Regions from separate parts of the Microbacterium sp. OVT16B genome, predicted to be linked through region 2. Evidence: predicted binding sites of a transcription regulator. Region 2 holds the regulator's gene; each other region holds the start of a gene.

Region 1 (5,518 bases), 1.2 Mb from region 2:
CTCGCGCCCTGGGCGCTGCTCGCCGCGATCGTCTCGCTGTGCGCCTCGTTCTTCGTCGGCTGGGTGATCCCGGTCGCGGTGGTGGCCGTGATCGCGGCGATCATGTCGCTGCGGCGTCCGGCCGAGAGCAGAGCCGTCGCGACGTGGGCTCTCGTGCTCGGCCTCGCGGCGACGACGTACAGTCTGGGCTGGCTGGTGTGGGCCGGTCTGCAGTTCGAGAGGTTCGGGTAGCGGATGCTCGACGCCGACCGGACATCGATGTCATCAGGGGGGCCGATGCCGCACGATCATGACGGCGAGGAGCGTCGTGCGCTCCAGCGCAAGGCGTATGGCCGCGAGGCGTCGCTCACGGATGCCGAGGCTCGGCGTCTGCACGAGCTCGAGCACGCCCTCCGCGAGAGCGCCCGCCCCGAGGCCACGGCGGAGCGTTCCGCGCGGACGGCGGTCCGCGACACGGCGCCGGTGGACGGAGCCCGCCTGGACGGCATGCGGGCGGGCGAGGTGCAGCCTCCCGTCACGCGGGGAGTCCTCGACGAGGAGAGCACCGCAGCGGCGTCCGTGGCCGAAGAGCCCATGACCGAGAGCGCGGCAGACGAGGCGGCGCCGGGCATCTGGAGGACTCTGCGGTCGCACGGGAAGCCCGTGGCCGTTGCGTCCGCCGTCCTGCTGGCGATCGGACTCGGCGCGGGTTGGGCGCTGTTCTCTCCGCGTGCGAGCGACATCCCGCTCAGCGCGGAGGAGGTGGAGCGCAAGCTGGAGCTCTACACGGCGCAGAAGTTCGACGACGGCTCGCTGCGCGCCGTCGCGCGCGATGGAGACGCCCTCGTCTGGTTCGCCACCAAGAGCGCGCCGGAGCCGCAGTCGTGCCTGACGCTCGATGTGGGGGAGCAGTCCTCCATCAACTGCGTCACCGATGACGAGTTCGCCACGTTCCCGTTGAACGCGTCGATCTCGGTGCCTTCTGACGAGGGCGGTTCGATGGGTGGGAGCAGTGTGAACGCCACGGGCATGCTGACCACCGCCGGCGAGGTGATGGTCGCGATCAACCGCTGGAACTACGACGATTCCATGCTCGATCAGTTCGAGGGCGAGGAGAAGGTGCGTGCCCAGGCGCTCATCGACGAGGGGTACCAGCCGGGGATGTCCCTGATCGGACACTTCCGCGGAGAGCCCGTGTGGGTCGCCGACCGCTTCACCGACACGGGCTCGATGGAGAGATGCCTGATCGTCGATGTCGTGGTTGCATCGAAATGCGCCGCGCCGGACAACAGCGGGAAGCAGGCGCCGATCCGGCTGAGCTCCGGAGACGCGGATGACTCGCCGTGGTCCCTGACCGTGGAGTTCACCGGCTGGGGCATGCCCTACCTGACGATCACCGAGGGTCCGACCGGCGGATCGCTCGTGGTGATCGACACCGAGTCGGGGGATCCGATCGAGGTCCAGGTCCCCGTGGACCCTGCCGGCTGACTAGGCCGCAGACACCCGGTCGGCGAGGATCGCCAGACGCTCGTCGCCGATGCGGGTGAGGATCAGCGTCGCCGACTCCGCGCCCTTCAGCACGAGCTTCCTGCGGAAGGCCGCAGGGTCGACGTCCATGCCGCGCTTCTTGATCTCCAGGGTGCCGATGCCGTTCCTCTTGAGCACCGCGCTGATCGCCTTGGGATTGGCGGGCATCGTCTCGCGCACGCGGAACGACTGCACGAACGGACTCGTGAGCGCCGCATCCGAGGTGAGGTATGCGATGCGCTCGTCGAGCATGCCCGCCTCCAGGCTGCGGGCGACGTCGCCGATGAGCCGCGCGCGGATGACGGCTCCGTCCGGTTCGTGCAGGAAGGCGCCGAGCGGGCGCACCGGCGCGTCCTCGGCGTCGGCGCCCGCGGTGAGCTCGTAGGAGCGCTCGCCGCGGATGAGGAGCGCCGCTCTGCGAACGCCCTCTCTGGCGAGGACACCGGTCCAGACCACGAGCTCCACGACACTGCCGTCCGCGCTCACCCACTGTGCCTCTGCGTCGGCGGGGAGGCTGTCGCGATCGTGCGCGGGTCCGAGCTTGATGCCGGTCGGCGTGCGCGATGCCACGTCGAAGGCCCAGTCCAGCGACGGTGAGTAGTCGTCGGCCGAGACGCGGCGGGTCTCGCTGTGCCCGGAGGTGCGTCGCGCGGGGTCCATCCAGATCGCGCGAGCGGCGGGCGCGGTCGCCGTGCTCAGCTCCCGGTACGCATCCTCCGCCGTGCTGTGGCGCACGTCCGATCCGAACGGCGCGAGGTTGTACGCGGCGATCGCGGCTGTGACCTCGTCGGCGTCGACGGCCGTCACCTCGAGTCCTGCCCCGGCGAAGGCGAGGGCGTCGCCGCCGATTCCGCAGCCGAGATCAGCGACGCTCGTCAGACCGGCGCTGCGGATGCGCTGGGCGTGCCGTGCGGCGACCCCCAGCCTCGTCGCCTGCTCGAGGCCGGCGCGGGTGAACAGCATCCGCTCGGCGAAGTCGCCGAACTTCGCCCGTGCCCTGGCGCGCAGGTGGGCCTGACCCACGACCGCCGAGACGAGTTCGGGGGAGTGGCCCGCAGCGCGCAGTCGCGACACGGCCCTGGCGGCCTCGCCCGTCGACTCGATCGGCCCGAGGGCGTCGAGGAGCTCGAGTCCGTCGGGGGTGAGCAGGGCGCGCAGCTCGGACATCTCCACCCGTTCAGCTTAGGTCGTGCCCGGCTGGCACTCGCATTGCATGAGTGCCAGCTGAGCGCTTAGACTGGATTAGCACTCTCGGGTTGAGAGTGCGAACAAGTCTTTCGTGTCAGCGTCAAGAAAGAAGAGGTAGACCGTGTCGGTTTCCATCAAGCCGCTCGAGGACCGCATCGTCATCAAGCAGGTCGAGGCCGAGCAGACCACCGCGAGTGGCCTGGTCATCCCCGACACCGCCAAGGAGAAGCCCCAGGAGGGCGAGGTCGTGGCCGTGGGCCCCGGCCGCATCGATGACAACGGCAACCGCGTCCCGCTCGACGTCGCCGTGGGCGACCGCGTGCTCTACAGCAAGTACGGCGGCACCGAGGTGAAGTTCGGCGCAGACGAGTTCCTCGTCCTGTCGGCTCGCGACGTCCTCGCGGTCGTCGTCCGCTGATCCAGCGCACATCGCAGAAGGGGTTCGGATGCTTCGGCATCCGAACCCCTTCTGCATGTCCGGAGCAGTCACGCGGCGATCGATTCCTGCCGAACCGCGGTCGTGGCGGGTGAACACGCGCTCAGCCTCCGCCCACGGGCATAGGGTTGTGCGGTGACCCCTGACGCCCCCGCCCGCACCGGCCAGACCGCGGGGGCCGTCTACGCCGTCGCCGCCTACCTGCTCTGGGGCGTGCTGCCGCTGTACTTCCTGCTGCTGGTGCCCACGGGCGCGTGGGAGGTCGTCGCCTGGCGTGTGCTGCTGTCTTTCGTCTTCTGCCTGATCCTGCTCACCGTCACACGCGGATGGAAGGCCTTCGGCGTCATCATCCGGCAGCCGAAGCTGCTCGGCCTCACGGCGCTCGCGGGCCTGCTGATCTACGTGAACTGGCAGGTGTTCGTCCTCGGCACCCTGAACGACCGGGTGGTGGAGACGAGCCTCGGCTACTTCATCAATCCGATCACCACGGTGCTGCTGGGCGTCTTCGTGCTGCACGAGCGGATCCGCCGGATGCAGTGGGCGGCCATCGGCATCGCCGCCGTCGCGGTGATCGTGATCGTCGTCGCCTACGGGGAGTTCCCCTGGATCGCGCTCTCGCTCACCGCGTCCTTCGGCATCTACGGACTCATCAAGAAGAAGATCGGACCGGCGGTGGATGCCGTGAGCGGTCTGACCCTCGAGTCCTTCTGGCTCATCCCCATCGCGATCGTGCAGCTCATCCTGGTGGCCTTCACCCCCGCAGGCATCACCATGGGGGCGAACGGCGTCCCCCACGCACTGCTGCTGGGCTTCGCCGGCGTCGCGACGGCGGTGCCGCTGCTGCTGTTCGCGGCGGGGACACGACGGATCGACCTCACCATCATCGGGATGATCCAGTTCATCACCCCGATCATGCAGTTCGTGATCGGCGTCGCCTTCCTGCATGAGGAGATGCCTCCCGCACGCTGGGCGGGCTTCATCCTCGTCTGGATCGCGATCGGCGTGTTCGTGGCCGACCTTCTCCTCGCGGGGCGGCGGAGCCGTGGAAGCGGCCCTGCAGAACTCGTCTGAACCTCGGGTGCATCGACGGCGGAACCCGGTGCCGGATCGTTAACGCACCGAAACCTAAGCACCCACTACGCGCTCCTGCCACGCTCTAGGGTTAGAGCACCCGATCGTGGTCGCATTCCACGCTCAGATATCCAAGGGAGCAACATGAACGCACTGAAGGGCTCGCGCGCAGCGAAGGTCCTCGCCGGGGTCGCGCTGGTCAGCGCGTCGGCACTCGTCATCTCGGGCTGTGCGAGCAGCACGCCGTCCGACTCCGGCGACGGCGGCAGCAAGCCGTCCGCCGACCTCACTCTCAAGCTCGGGTCGCTGCTGCCGCAGACCGGCGCTCTGGCCTTCCTCGGCCCGCCCATGGAGTCGGGCGTCGGCCTCGCGGTCAAGGAGATCAACGACGCCAAGGCCGGAATCACCATCGACCTCACTGCCGAGGACGAAGGCGACACCGACACGAAGGCCTATGAGACCTCGATCACCAAGCTGCAGGGTGCAGGCGTGTCCGCCATCGTCGGCGCCGCGGCGTCCGGCGTCTCGAAGCTCATCCTCGACGGCAACGTCGCCGCGGGCATCCTCCAGATCTCGGCCTCGAACACGTCTCCCGACTTCACCACGTGGGACGACAAGGGCCTGTACTTCCGCACCGCCCCCAGCGACCTGCTGCAGGGCGAGGTGCTCGGCAACCTGATCGCCGAAGACGGTCACAAGACCCTCGGCATCATCTACCAGAACGACGCGTACGGCACCGGCCTCAACGACGCCATCAAGAAGACGTTCGAGGGCACCGGCGGCAAGGTCGTCGCCGAGGCGTCGTTCAACGTCGGCGACGCGCAGTTCGACGCGCAGGTCGAGACCATCAAGGCGCAGAACCCGGATGCCGTCGCCATCGTCTCGTTCGACCAGTTCAAGACGATCGCCCCGCTACTGGTGAACGCCGGCATCACGGCCGACAAGTTCTACATGGTCGACGGGAACCTGTCCGACTACGGCACCGACATCCCCGTCTCGCTCGAGGGCGCACAGGGCACCAAGGCCGGCCCCAAGCTCGCCGACGACTTCACGAAGCGTCTGCAGACCTTCTGGACGGGCGAGGGCAACGCCGAGGTGAAGGACTTCACCTACGCGGGTGAGGCGTACGACGCTGTCGTGCTCGTGGCGCTCGCGTCGCTCGCTGCCGGCTCCACCAAGGGCGCCGACATCGCGGCGAAGATGCAGGAGGTCTCGGGCGGCTCCGGCGACGGCGAGAAGTGCACGACCTTCGCCGACTGCGCCAAGATCATCAACTCCGGCAAGGTGGCCGACTACGACGGATACTCCGGCGAGGTC
Region 2 (5,518 bases):
GCTGCGCTGGATCGCACGCACCGGCCGGAGAACGTCCGCACCGCCGTCGAGGCGGCGAAGGGCGCCGGTCTCGCGGTCAGCGTCGACCTCATCTACGGTGCGCCGGGGGAGTCTCTGTCCGATTGGGAAGCCTCTCTCGACGCCGCACTCGACCTCGAGTCGGACCACATCTCCGCGTACGCGCTGATCATCGAGGACGGCACGAAGCTGGCCAGGCAGATCCGCCGCGGCGAGGTGCCGACACCCGACGACGATCTCCAGGCCGACATGTACGAGCTCGCCGACTCGCGGCTCGCCGCCGCCGGTTTCGAGTGGTACGAGGTCAGCAACTGGGCGCGCTCCGCGGATCAGCGTTCGCGTCACAACCTCGCGTACTGGCGGGGGAGCGACTGGTGGGGCTTCGGCCCCGGGGCGCACAGTCACGTCGCGGGCCTGCGCTGGTGGAACGTGAAGCACCCGGCCGCATATGCGCAGCGGCTCGCGGCATCCGAGTCCCCGGCTGCCGGAACCGAGCGCCCTGATGAGGAATCGCGGATGCTGGAGCGGGTGCTGCTGCTGAGCCGTCTCGCCGAGGGCATCGCCGTGGCGGACCTGCCTGCAGGGAACCGAGCCCGCGTCGCCGGCCTGATCGCCGACGGTCTGGTGGATCCTGCCTCCGCCGTTCGCGGCCGCGTTCGGCTGACGCTCCGCGGCCGGCTGCTGGCCGACGCGGTCGTCAGGGAGCTCACCGACTAGGGAGCAGATCCATGCCGATCGTGCGTCGCTGGGGCACCGTGGTGGTCACGGCATCGAACAGGCGCGTCCTGCGCTCGGAGCCGAAAGCGGGCCATCCGGGGTCGCCGGTGGTGACGAAGGAGACCCACGCGCGGTGCATGTCGGCGGCGAGCTCGCGCGGAGCGTCGGTCCCCGCCATGCGCTGCGTCTCGGGGTCGTCGAGCCGGTCGAACACGAAGCCGAGCTCGAGCGCGTGCGCGGCGCGGAGATCGCGCACGGGGCTGGGCCAGGCGAACTCGTAGACGTGGGTGTCCGCGGGGCGCGCTGCCGCGACGCGGCTGAGCGGAGCGCGGAGCATGACATCGGTCGCGAGCTGTCCGAAGATCTCCCCGGTCGACGCCGAAGGGAAGTCGGCGCGGTACGCGGCCACCGCACGGCCGGGGATGCGCAGCGCGAGACGCGCGATCAGCAGCTTCGCCCTGCTGATGCCGGCGAGCGCCTCCGGGGGGAACCACAGCCGGTACTCGTCGGTGTTGCTGCCGATGAGCAGCGGGGTGTCGATCTCGCCGAGCACCTCGTGGGGAGACCGGGGGAGGCTGTCGGGGTCGATCGAGAACTGGAATCCCGGCGCGCCCCCGAGGGGTGAGGAGCCTGCCGCCTGCTCGCGACGGGCCTGCAGGAGCTGGTCGGGGTCGACGCCGGCGAAGGACTCCCGATCGGCGCGGATGCCGAGCCGCTTCGCCAGCTGCGCGGTGACGCGCCCGGCCTTCTCCGGTGTCTGCGCCTCCAGAGGACCGGACTCGATGATCGCCTGAGCGATCAGCGCACGCGACTCCGGACGGGCCAGGAGACCGGCGATGATCGCGCCGCCCGCCGATTCGCCCATCACCGTGACGCGCGCGGGGTCGCCGCCGAACGCCGCGATCTCGCGGTGGACCCAGTCGAGGGCGGCCGCGGCGTCGCGCAGGCCGAGGTTGCGCGGTGCGTCCTCGAGCACGGAGAAGCCCTCCGAGCCCAGGCGGTAGTTGATCGAGGCGAAGACGATGCCGGCGCGTGCGAACCCCGTGCCGTCGTAGATCGAGAGCGCGGCGGTGCCGCGTTCGAGGGCGCCGCCGTGGATCCACAGCAGCACGGGCGCGTCCGAGGCGTCGACCGGGGACCAGACGTTGACGGTGAGGATGTCTTCGCCGTCGATACGCACCGAACCCAGCAGCTCGCCGGTCGCGCCGGAGTAGGGGAGCTGGGGAGACGTGGGGCCGAAGGACACGGCGTCGCGCTCGCCCGTCCACGCGGGAGCGGGCTGTGGCGCGCGGAACCGGTTGTCCCCGAACGGCGGCGCGGCGTACGGGATGCCGAGGAAGCGACGGACGCCGTCCTCGACGGTTCCTCGGAGGACCCCGGTGCTGACGGAAGCGGTGGACGGCGTGGTCATGAGCGCCATCCTAAGGTGCACGCGATAGGATTGGCACTCTATAGGTCCGAGTGCCAGGCGGGAGGGTGAGATGGTCACAGAGCGAGGCCTGCAGGTGCTGCGCGCGATCGTGCAGGACTACGTCGAGACGCACGAACCCGTCGGCAGCCGCACGATCGTCGACCGGTACTCCTTCGGCGTCTCCGCGGCCACCATCCGGAACGACATGGCGCTGCTCGAGGACGAGGAGCTGATCGCCGCTCCGCACACCTCCTCGGGGCGCGTGCCGACCGACAAGGGGTATCGCGTCTTCGTGAACCACCTGGCTCAACTGCGGCCGCTCACCGTGGCTCAGAGAAGTGCGATCGAGTCCTTCCTCGCGGACCCCGCCGATCTCGACGACCTGATGGCGCGCACCGTCCGTGTGCTCACGCAGCTCACGGGGCAGGTCGCCCTGGCGCAGTATCCGTCGTTCGCACGCGCGCATCTGACCCACCTGGAGCTCGTCGCGCTCGCGCCGAGCCGGATGCTCGTCGTGCTCGTCACCGACGCCGGCGGCGTCTCACAGCGCATGACCCCGCTCCCGATCGAGCTCGACGAGGCCGATGTGGCGGTGCTGCGGGCGCGGCTGTCCGCGCTGATCACGGGCCGTGCGGTGAGCGACGCCGCTGAGCGCCTGCAGACCCTGCTCGCCGATGACACGACGACGGATGCCGCGCTGCGCGCCCTCGCGACCGTCATCATCGACGAGCTGGGCGAGTTCCGCCAGGAGCGCCTCGTCATGGCGGGGGCCGCGACGCTGGCCCGGCGCGAACAGGACTTCCGCGGCAGCATCCATCCTCTCCTCGAGGCGATCGAGGAGCAGGTGACGCTGCTGCGGCTGATGAGCGAGATGGAGACCGACGTGCACGGGCTCGCCGCGAGCATCGGCACGGAGAACGCTCCGTTCGGTCTTGGCGAGGCGTCGATCGTCGCCAGCAACTACGCCGCACCGAGCGGCACCGCGCGCGTCGGCGTCATGGGCCCGACCCGCATGGACTATCCGAGCAACCTCGCGGCGGCGCGGGCCGTGGCCCGCTACCTGTCGCGGATGCTCGACGAAGACGAGGCGAGCCGCTGAGGCGGCCGCCGAACGAACACACACGGAGAAGGGCCATCGTGGCGGATCACTATGAGGTTCTCGGGGTATCCCGAGAGGCGTCCACCGACGAGATCAAGAAGGCGTATCGACGCCTCGCGCGTCAGCTGCACCCGGATGTGAACCCGGGCGAGGAGGCGGCGGAGCGCTTCAAGCTCGTCACGCACGCGTACGACGTGCTCAGCGACGACGAGTCGCGACGCCGGTACGACATGGGCGGCGGAGACGGCGCCGCAGGCAACTTCGGCGGGTTCGGAGGCTTCGGCGACATCTTCGAGACCTTCTTCGGCGCCGCGCAGGGCGGCGGGCGCGGCGCTCGTCCGCGGTCACGGCGCGAGCGCGGCCAGGACGCGCTCGTGCGTGTGACCCTCGAGCTCGGCGACGTGGTGTTCGGCGCGCACCGCGACATCGAGGTCGACACGGCGGTGCTGTGCGAGACGTGTCAGGGATCCTGCTGCCAGGAGGGCACGTCGCCCGTCACCTGCGACATCTGCGGCGGCTCCGGCCACGTGCAGCGTCAGGTCCGCAGCCTTCTCGGCAACGTCATCACCTCGCAGCCGTGCGGCACCTGCGAGGGCTACGGCACGACGATCCCGTACCCGTGCGGAACCTGCGCTGGTCAGGGGCGCGTGCGGTCGCGTCGTACGGTGTCCCTCGACATCCCCGCCGGTGTGGAGACCGGGCTGCGACTGCAGCTGCCGGGCTCCGGCGAGGTGGGCAAGGCCGGAGGCCCCAACGGCGACCTGTACGTCGAGGTCACGGTGAGCCCGCACGCGGCGTTCAGCCGTGACGGCGACGACCTCCTCGCCACGCTCGAGGTCTCCATGACCGACGCGATCCTCGGAACGGACACGAAGATCCAGGGGCTCGACGGCGAGGTCGACCTGGAGATCCGCTCCGGCATCCAGTCGGGTGACGTCCTGACGATCAAGGGCCGCGGCATCACCCCGCTGCGGGGATCCCAGCGTGGTGACCTCAGGGTCGGCGTGCAGGTGGTCACGCCCACCAAGCTCGACTCCGCACAGCGCGCGCTCATCGAGGACTTCGCGAAGAAGGCGAAGTCGCCGGGACCGCAGCTCGCCCAGTTCCAGCAGGGGCTGTTCTCCAAGCTCCGCGACCGCTTCCGCTCGCACTGAGCCATGGCGCTGCACTTCCTGGTCGAGACGTCGACCGATGCCGCGGTCGGTGACCTCGTGTCGCTCACCGGCGCGGAGGCGAAGCACGCGGCGGTCGTCCGCAGACTGCGTGTGGGCGAATCCGTGACGATCGGCGACGGTGCAGGCGTCTGGCTCACCGGTGTCGCCGAGGAGGTCTCTCCGACCCGGGTGGACGTGCGCGTGTCCGACCGTGCGATCCACGACGCGCCGACGCCCCGCATCGTCCTCGTTCAGGCACTGGCCAAGGGCGATCGGGATGAACTCGCCGTCCAGGCGGCCTGCGAGCTCGGCGTCGACGAGATCGTCCCGTGGCAGGCGAGCCGCAGCGTGTCGCGCTGGGACGGGCCCAAGGCCGTCAAGGGGCGCGAGCGCTGGGCGACGATCGTGCGCGAGGCCGCGAAGCAGGCGCATCGGCCCTGGATCCCCGAGGTCTCGGAGCCTCTCACGACGGGACAGCTCGCGCAACGCGCGGCGGATGCGCGGATGCTCCTGCTCGACCCGACGGCGACCATCAGGCTCTCCGAGCGGGAACCGGACGGTCGCGACCTGATCCTCGTCGTCGGCCCCGAGGGCGGCATCGCCCCCGAGGAGCTGGACCGTCTCGTCGCGGCGGGTGCCGAGCGCGTGCTGCTCGGCGACACGGTGCTGCGCACGTCCACGGCCGGTCCGGCCGCGATCGCGGTGCTGTCGGTGGCGCTCGGCCGCTGGTGAGCGTCCCCTCAGTAGACTGAGAGCATGAGCGAGCCCTCGATCTTCACCCGCATCCTCACCGGCGACATCCCCGGGGAGATCCTGCTGGAGACCGATCGGGTCTTCGCGATCCGAGACATCAACCCGCAGGCGCCGCTGCACGCCCTCGTCATCCCGAAGACCGAGGAGTACCGCGACGTCACGGAGCTCGCCGCAGGCGACCCCGCGCTCCTCGCGGACATCGTGGCCGCGGCGAGGCGGCTCGCGGAGGAGCACGCGAACGGCGAGTACCGCCTGATCTTCAACAACGGCGCGAGCGCCGGCCAGTCCGTCTTCCACGTGCACGCCCATGTGCTCGGCAACATCGAGGAGAGCAAGCTCGTTGGCTTCTGACGATTTCGATTCCGC
Region 3 (5,518 bases), 560 kb from region 2:
GCGTCCGCGGAGGCACGATCCCGTTCTGGATGCTGCTCGGCGGTGCCTGCGGCGCGCTCACCGTCTCCACCCAGGGCATCACCGCCGGAGTCCTCGGCGTCTCGCTCTTCACCGTGGGCGTCGTCGCGGGGCAGACGCTGCACGGCCTGGTGCTCGACCGCATCGGATTCGGCCCGGCCGGTGTCGTGGCGGTGACCCCAGGGCGGGTCCTCGGAGGGGCGCTGGCCCTCGCCGCCGTCGGCATCTCGCTCTCCGGCGACGTGCTCTCCACCGCGCCGCTGTGGATGCTCCTCCTGCCGTTCGCGACAGGGGTCGGCATCGCCTGGCAGGCAGCGACCAACGGCAGGCTCGCGCAGCGCGTGCAGTCGCCGATCACGGCGACGCTGATGAGCTTCATCGCCGGGACCGTCGCCCTCGCGCTCGCCGCGGGCGTCAGCATCGCCGTCAGGGGGATGCCGCAGCCGCCGCCCGCCGAGCCGTGGCTGTACCTCGGCGGATTCCTCGGCTTCGCCTACATCCTGCTCGGGGCCTTCATCGTCGCGCACACCGGGGTGCTCCTGATGGGGCTCGGCTCCGTGCTCGGTCAGCTCACGGCATCCGTCGTCATCGATCTGATCTGGCCGGTGGAGGCGGGTCCCGCTCTCTGGCAGCTCGCGGCGATGGTCATCGTCGCCGTCGGATCGGTCGTCGTGGCCGTGCCGCGTCGACGCGCGCGCTGACTACTTCTTCTTGTCCTTCTTCTTCGGCATCCGCGTCACGAGCTTGCGCGCGTCGACGGGCTTACGCCGACCGGGGCGCTTGCCCGCCGGCTTGCCGCCGACGTAGAGCCAGCCGAGCAGCTCCTCGTCCTTGCCGAGACCGTGCGCCTTGGCGACGGCCTTGGAGCGCGTGTAGTGGCCGGTGCGCCACAGGACGCCCCACCCCGCCTCGTCCAGCAGCAGGCTCAGCGTGTGGGCCACACCGGACGCCACGGCCTCCTGCTCCCACCGCGGCACCTTGTCGCTCTTGCGGTAGCTGGCGACCACGGCGATCAGCAGCGGTGCGCGCAGCGGCTTGGACGACGGCGACTTGTCGCCCTCGGCCTTCGCGATCGCCGCACCCAGCACCTCGCGGTCGGCGCCGCGGAGCTCGATCAGACGCCACGGGCGCAGCGACGAGTGGTCGGCGACGCGTCCGGCGGCCGCCACGAGCTGCAGCAGCTCCTCGCGGTTGGGCGCGAGCTCGGTGACCTTGGACCAGGACTGACGGGAGCGGACCGCCTCCAGCGCGCTCACTCGGCGTCCGGGGTGAAGTTCAGGGCGATCGAGTTCATGCAGTAGCGGTCGCCGGTGGGCGTTCCGAACCCGTCGGGGAAGACATGCCCGAGGTGCGAGCCGCAGTGCGCGCAGCGCACCTCCGTGCGGACCATGCCGAGCGTCGTGTCCTCGATGAGCTCGACGGCCTCCGGACGGATGGACTCGTAGAAGCTCGGCCACCCGCATCCGGAGTCGAACTTCGTGCCGCTCTTGAACAGCTCCGCACCGCACGCACCGCACGTGTAGAGGCCAGCGCGCTTCTCGTCCAGCAGCTCGCCGGTCCAGGCGCGCTCGGTCGCCGCCTCACGCAGCACGGCGTACTGATCCGCGCCGAGCTCGTCGCGCCACTCTTCTTCTGTCTTGTCCACGCTGTACGCCATGCCTCCATTCTCGCGCGTCCGGCTGTGAACGGGGTCCGCCGCGACAGAATGGACGGATGACGGATGCCGTGCAGGAGCGCTACGCCCGATTCGCCGAGCAGGAGGCGCCAGGTCGGAGCGATCTCTACGCCGAGTGGGCGCTCGGGGTCGCCGGCGACCCGGCGGTGCGTGACGTGCTGTCGCGCATACCCGAGAACCGTCGCCAGCCGCCGCTGGTCTTCGCCGTCACGCGGATGCTCGGCGCGGATCTGACCGGGTACGGCGCCTGGCGGGGGTTCGTGCTCGCGCATGCCGAGGAGATCGTCGCGGAGTGCACGGCGAGACGGCTCCAGACCAACGAGCCCCTCCGCCTCGCGCCGCTGCTCCCCGTGCTCAGCGAGATCGAGGGCCCCATCGCGCTGCTCGAGATCGGCGCTTCGGCGGGGCTCTGCCTGTATCCCGACCGGTACTCCTACCGATTCGTCGACGGAGACGGGATGCTGCGGCGATCGCTCGACCCGGTGGACGGCCGGTCGGCCGTCGTGCTGGAGAGCGTGGTCGAGGGTGCGATTCCACCCCTGCGGCTGCCGGAGGTCGTGTGGCGCGCCGGCATCGACCTCGCGCCCCTCGACGCGTCCGACGAACGCGATCGCCGCTGGCTGCAGGGCCTCGTCTGGCCGGGGGAGGAGGGGCGCGAGCAGCGCGTCACGGCGGCGCTCGACATCGCCGCATCCGACCCTCCGCACCTCATCGCCGGCGACGCCCTTGAGCGGATCGACGCGCTCGCCGCGGAGGCGCCGGACGGTGCGACGCTCGTCATCACCACTCCCGGCGTGCTGGTGCACATCCCCCGGGAGCAGAGGCTCGCGCTCGTCGAGGCCATCCGCGCGCTCCCGGCCAGATGGATCACCATCGATCCGCCGGCTCTGCTCGACGTGTGGGAGCCCGCCGTCGACGACGGATCCTGGACCGGGTTCGTCGTCGCGCTGGACGGCAGGGTGCGGGCCGCGGCTGATCCGCTCGGACGATGGTGGGAGTGGCGCGGCGGCGATGGCGTCGCGGCGATCTAACCTGTTCTCATGCTGGGAGAGATGACCGAGCGCGATCGTGCGATCCTCGCGTTGGAGACCGTGTGGCCGCGGCACAGCGGCGCGAAGGAAGAAGTGATCCGCGCGCAGCTCGGCATGAGCTCGGCGCGCTACTACCAGCTGCTCGGTCGGCTGATCGACTCCGACGCCGCGCTGGCGTACGACCCGATGCTCGTCGGCAGGCTCCGTCGGATCAGGGAGTCCCGTGCGCTGCAGCGCTCGGCCAGGACTCCCGGCTTCGTCGGCTGAGTCCGCGGTTTCGGACGCCGCCCCCGTCGTGATGCGGACGCACAGGCGGGTGCCGCTAGCATCGAGTGGTGTCCAAGCCCACTCGTGACCGATTCGACGACGTCCCCCACTCCGCAGGACGTGTAGGAGCGCATCGCGCCGAAGCCCCCGGCATGAACGGCTGGGTCGTGCTGCTCTGGTCGTTCGTGGCCGCGCTGGTGCTGATCATCGCAGGCATCTTCGGCTCGCTCGTCGTCATGGGCCGCATCACGCTCTTCCCCGAGGCCGTGCCGTCGTCGACGCCGACGCCGGTCGAGACCGGCGTCGTCGACACCGCCTACTCGGTGATGATCCTGAACGCGACTCCGGAGGAGGGCCTCGAGGCTCAGATCCGGGCGAAGCTCATCGACAGCGGATGGACCGCCGACAAGGTCTCCGCCACCGAGAGCGCCAGCAAGGACTTCGCCACGACGACCGTGTACTACGTCGACGACGCGGACGAGCTCGCGGCCATCGGGCTCGCCAACCTCATCGGCGGAGCGGACGTGCAGAAGAGCGACTTCTACGCCTCCATGAACGAGACCGGGGGCAAGCAGCTGACCGTCGTCATCGGCCTCGACCGCTCGTCCTCCGCCCCGGCCACCACGGAGGAGACTCCGGCCCCCTGATCGGTCGGCGGCGCACCCTCCTCGCGGCTTGCACTCGAAGGTGTCGAGTGCCAGAATGGCGTTAGCACTCTCTCACTCTGAGTGCTAAACCCAACGTCTACGTCCAGGAGGGACGACAAAACTCATGGCAAAGATCATCGCTTTCGATGAGGAGGCCCGCCGCGGCCTCGAGCGCGGCCTCAACATCCTCGCCGACGCGGTCAAGGTGACCCTCGGCCCGCGTGGCCGCAACGTCGTGCTCGAGAAGAAGTGGGGCGCCCCCACCATCACGAACGACGGCGTGTCCATCGCCAAGGAGATCGAGCTGGACGACCCGTACGAGAAGATCGGTGCGGAGCTCGTCAAGGAGGTCGCCAAGAAGACCGATGACGTCGCCGGCGACGGCACCACCACCGCCACGGTCCTCGCGCAGGCCCTCGTCCGCGAAGGCCTGCGCAACGTCGCGGCCGGCGCCGACCCGATCTCGCTCAAGCGCGGCATCGAGAAGGCCGTCGCGGCGATCACCGAGGAGCTGCTGAGCAGCGCCAAGGAGATCGAGTCCAAGGAGCAGATCGCCGCCACGGCGTCCATCTCCGCAGCCGACCCCGCGATCGGCGAGCTCATCGCCGAGGCGATCGACAAGGTCGGCAAGGAGGGTGTCGTCACCGTCGAGGAGTCGCAGACCTTCGGCACCGAGCTCGAGCTCACCGAGGGCATGCGCTTCGACAAGGGCTACCTGAACCCCTACTTCGTGACGGACCCGGAGCGCCAGGAGGCTGTCTTCGAGGACCCGTACATCCTCATCGCGAACCAGAAGGTCTCCAACATCAAGGACCTCCTGCCCATCGTCGACAAGGTGATCCAGGACGGCAAGGAGCTCGTCATCATCGCCGAGGACGTCGAGGGCGAGGCTCTCGCGACGCTCGTGCTGAACAAGCTCAAGGGCATCTTCAAGTCGGTCGCCGTCAAGGCTCCCGGCTTCGGCGACCGTCGCAAGGCGCAGCTGCAGGACATCGCGATCCTCACCGGCGGACAGGTCATCACCGAAGAGGTGGGCCTCAAGCTCGAGAACGCCACGCTCGACCTGCTCGGCCGTGCGCGCAAGGTCATCGTCACCAAGGACGAGACCACGATCGTCGAGGGTGCGGGCGAGGCGGAGCAGATCGAGGGTCGCGTGACCCAGATCCGTCGAGAGATCGAGAACACCGACAGCGACTACGACCGCGAGAAGCTGCAGGAGCGCCTCGCCAAGCTCGCCGGCGGCGTCGCCGTCATCAAGGCGGGCGCGGCCACCGAGGTCGAGCTCAAGGAGCGCAAGCACCGCATCGAGGACGCCGTCCGCAACGCGAAGGCAGCCGTCGAGGAGGGCATCGTCCCCGGTGGTGGCGTCGCGCTCATCCAGTCGGGCACCAAGGCTCTCGACGCTCTCACCCTCACGGGTGACGAGGCGACCGGTGCGAACATCGTTCGCGTCGCGATCGAGGCTCCGCTGAAGCAGATCGCTCTCAACGCCGGTCTCGAGCCTGGTGTCGTCGCGAACAAGGTCGCCGAGCTGGCCTCGGGTCACGGCCTGAACGCTGCGACCGGCGAGTACGTCGACATGTTCGCAGCGGGCATCATCGACCCGGCCAAGGTCACGCGTTCGGCTCTGCAGAACGCGGCGTCGATCGCCGGCCTCTTCCTCACCACCGAGGTCGTCGTCGCCGACAAGCCCGAGAAGGCCGCCGCCCCCATGGGCGACCCGTCCGGTGGCATGGACTTCTGATCCACACCAGCCGCACTGACAGAAACGCCCCGGCCTCGGCCGGGGCGTTTCTGCATTCCAGGGGGTGTCGAAACAGACGTGTCGGAACTGGCGTGTCTGAACCGATGTGTCGGAACAGGAGCGTCTGAACTGGCGT

Evidence for each region. Region 2 encodes HrcA, which represses chaperone genes, less so after heat shock. Its sites were predicted from a motif close to TTNGCACTCGNNNNNNNCGAGTGCNAA; they were not measured.
Region 1: a site for HrcA is predicted at 2,704-2,730, ahead of groES (co-chaperone GroES). Genes of this name have one in related genera too.
Region 3: a site for HrcA is predicted at 3,700-3,726, ahead of groL (chaperonin GroEL). Genes of this name have one in related genera too.

What each region holds. Positions count from the first base shown of each region.
Region 1 is NZ_JAHXZA010000001.1:3,002,572-3,008,089, reverse strand. Features, by position in the region: gene LC438_RS14215 (hypothetical protein) at 1-231, shown strand, start outside; gene LC438_RS14210 (hypothetical protein) at 277-1,467, shown strand; gene LC438_RS14205 (class I SAM-dependent methyltransferase) at 1,468-2,673, opposite strand; gene groES (co-chaperone GroES) at 2,816-3,112, shown strand; gene rarD (EamA family transporter RarD) at 3,266-4,201, shown strand; gene LC438_RS14190 (ABC transporter substrate-binding protein) at 4,346-5,518, shown strand, end outside.
Region 2 is NZ_JAHXZA010000001.1:1,760,968-1,766,485, forward strand. Features, by position in the region: gene hemW (radical SAM family heme chaperone HemW) at 1-735, shown strand, start outside; gene LC438_RS08310 (carboxylesterase/lipase family protein) at 725-2,146, opposite strand; gene hrcA (heat-inducible transcriptional repressor HrcA) at 2,217-3,245, shown strand; gene dnaJ (molecular chaperone DnaJ) at 3,284-4,399, shown strand; gene LC438_RS08325 (16S rRNA (uracil(1498)-N(3))-methyltransferase) at 4,403-5,131, shown strand; gene LC438_RS08330 (HIT domain-containing protein) at 5,156-5,503, shown strand.
Region 3 is NZ_JAHXZA010000001.1:1,197,098-1,202,615, forward strand. Features, by position in the region: gene LC438_RS05600 (DMT family transporter) at 1-719, shown strand, start outside; gene LC438_RS05605 (nitroreductase family protein) at 720-1,274, opposite strand; gene msrB (peptide-methionine (R)-S-oxide reductase MsrB) at 1,271-1,675, opposite strand; gene LC438_RS05615 (DUF2332 domain-containing protein) at 1,732-2,724, shown strand; gene LC438_RS05620 (DUF3263 domain-containing protein) at 2,734-2,991, shown strand; gene LC438_RS05625 (LytR C-terminal domain-containing protein) at 3,060-3,638, shown strand; gene groL (chaperonin GroEL) at 3,763-5,382, shown strand.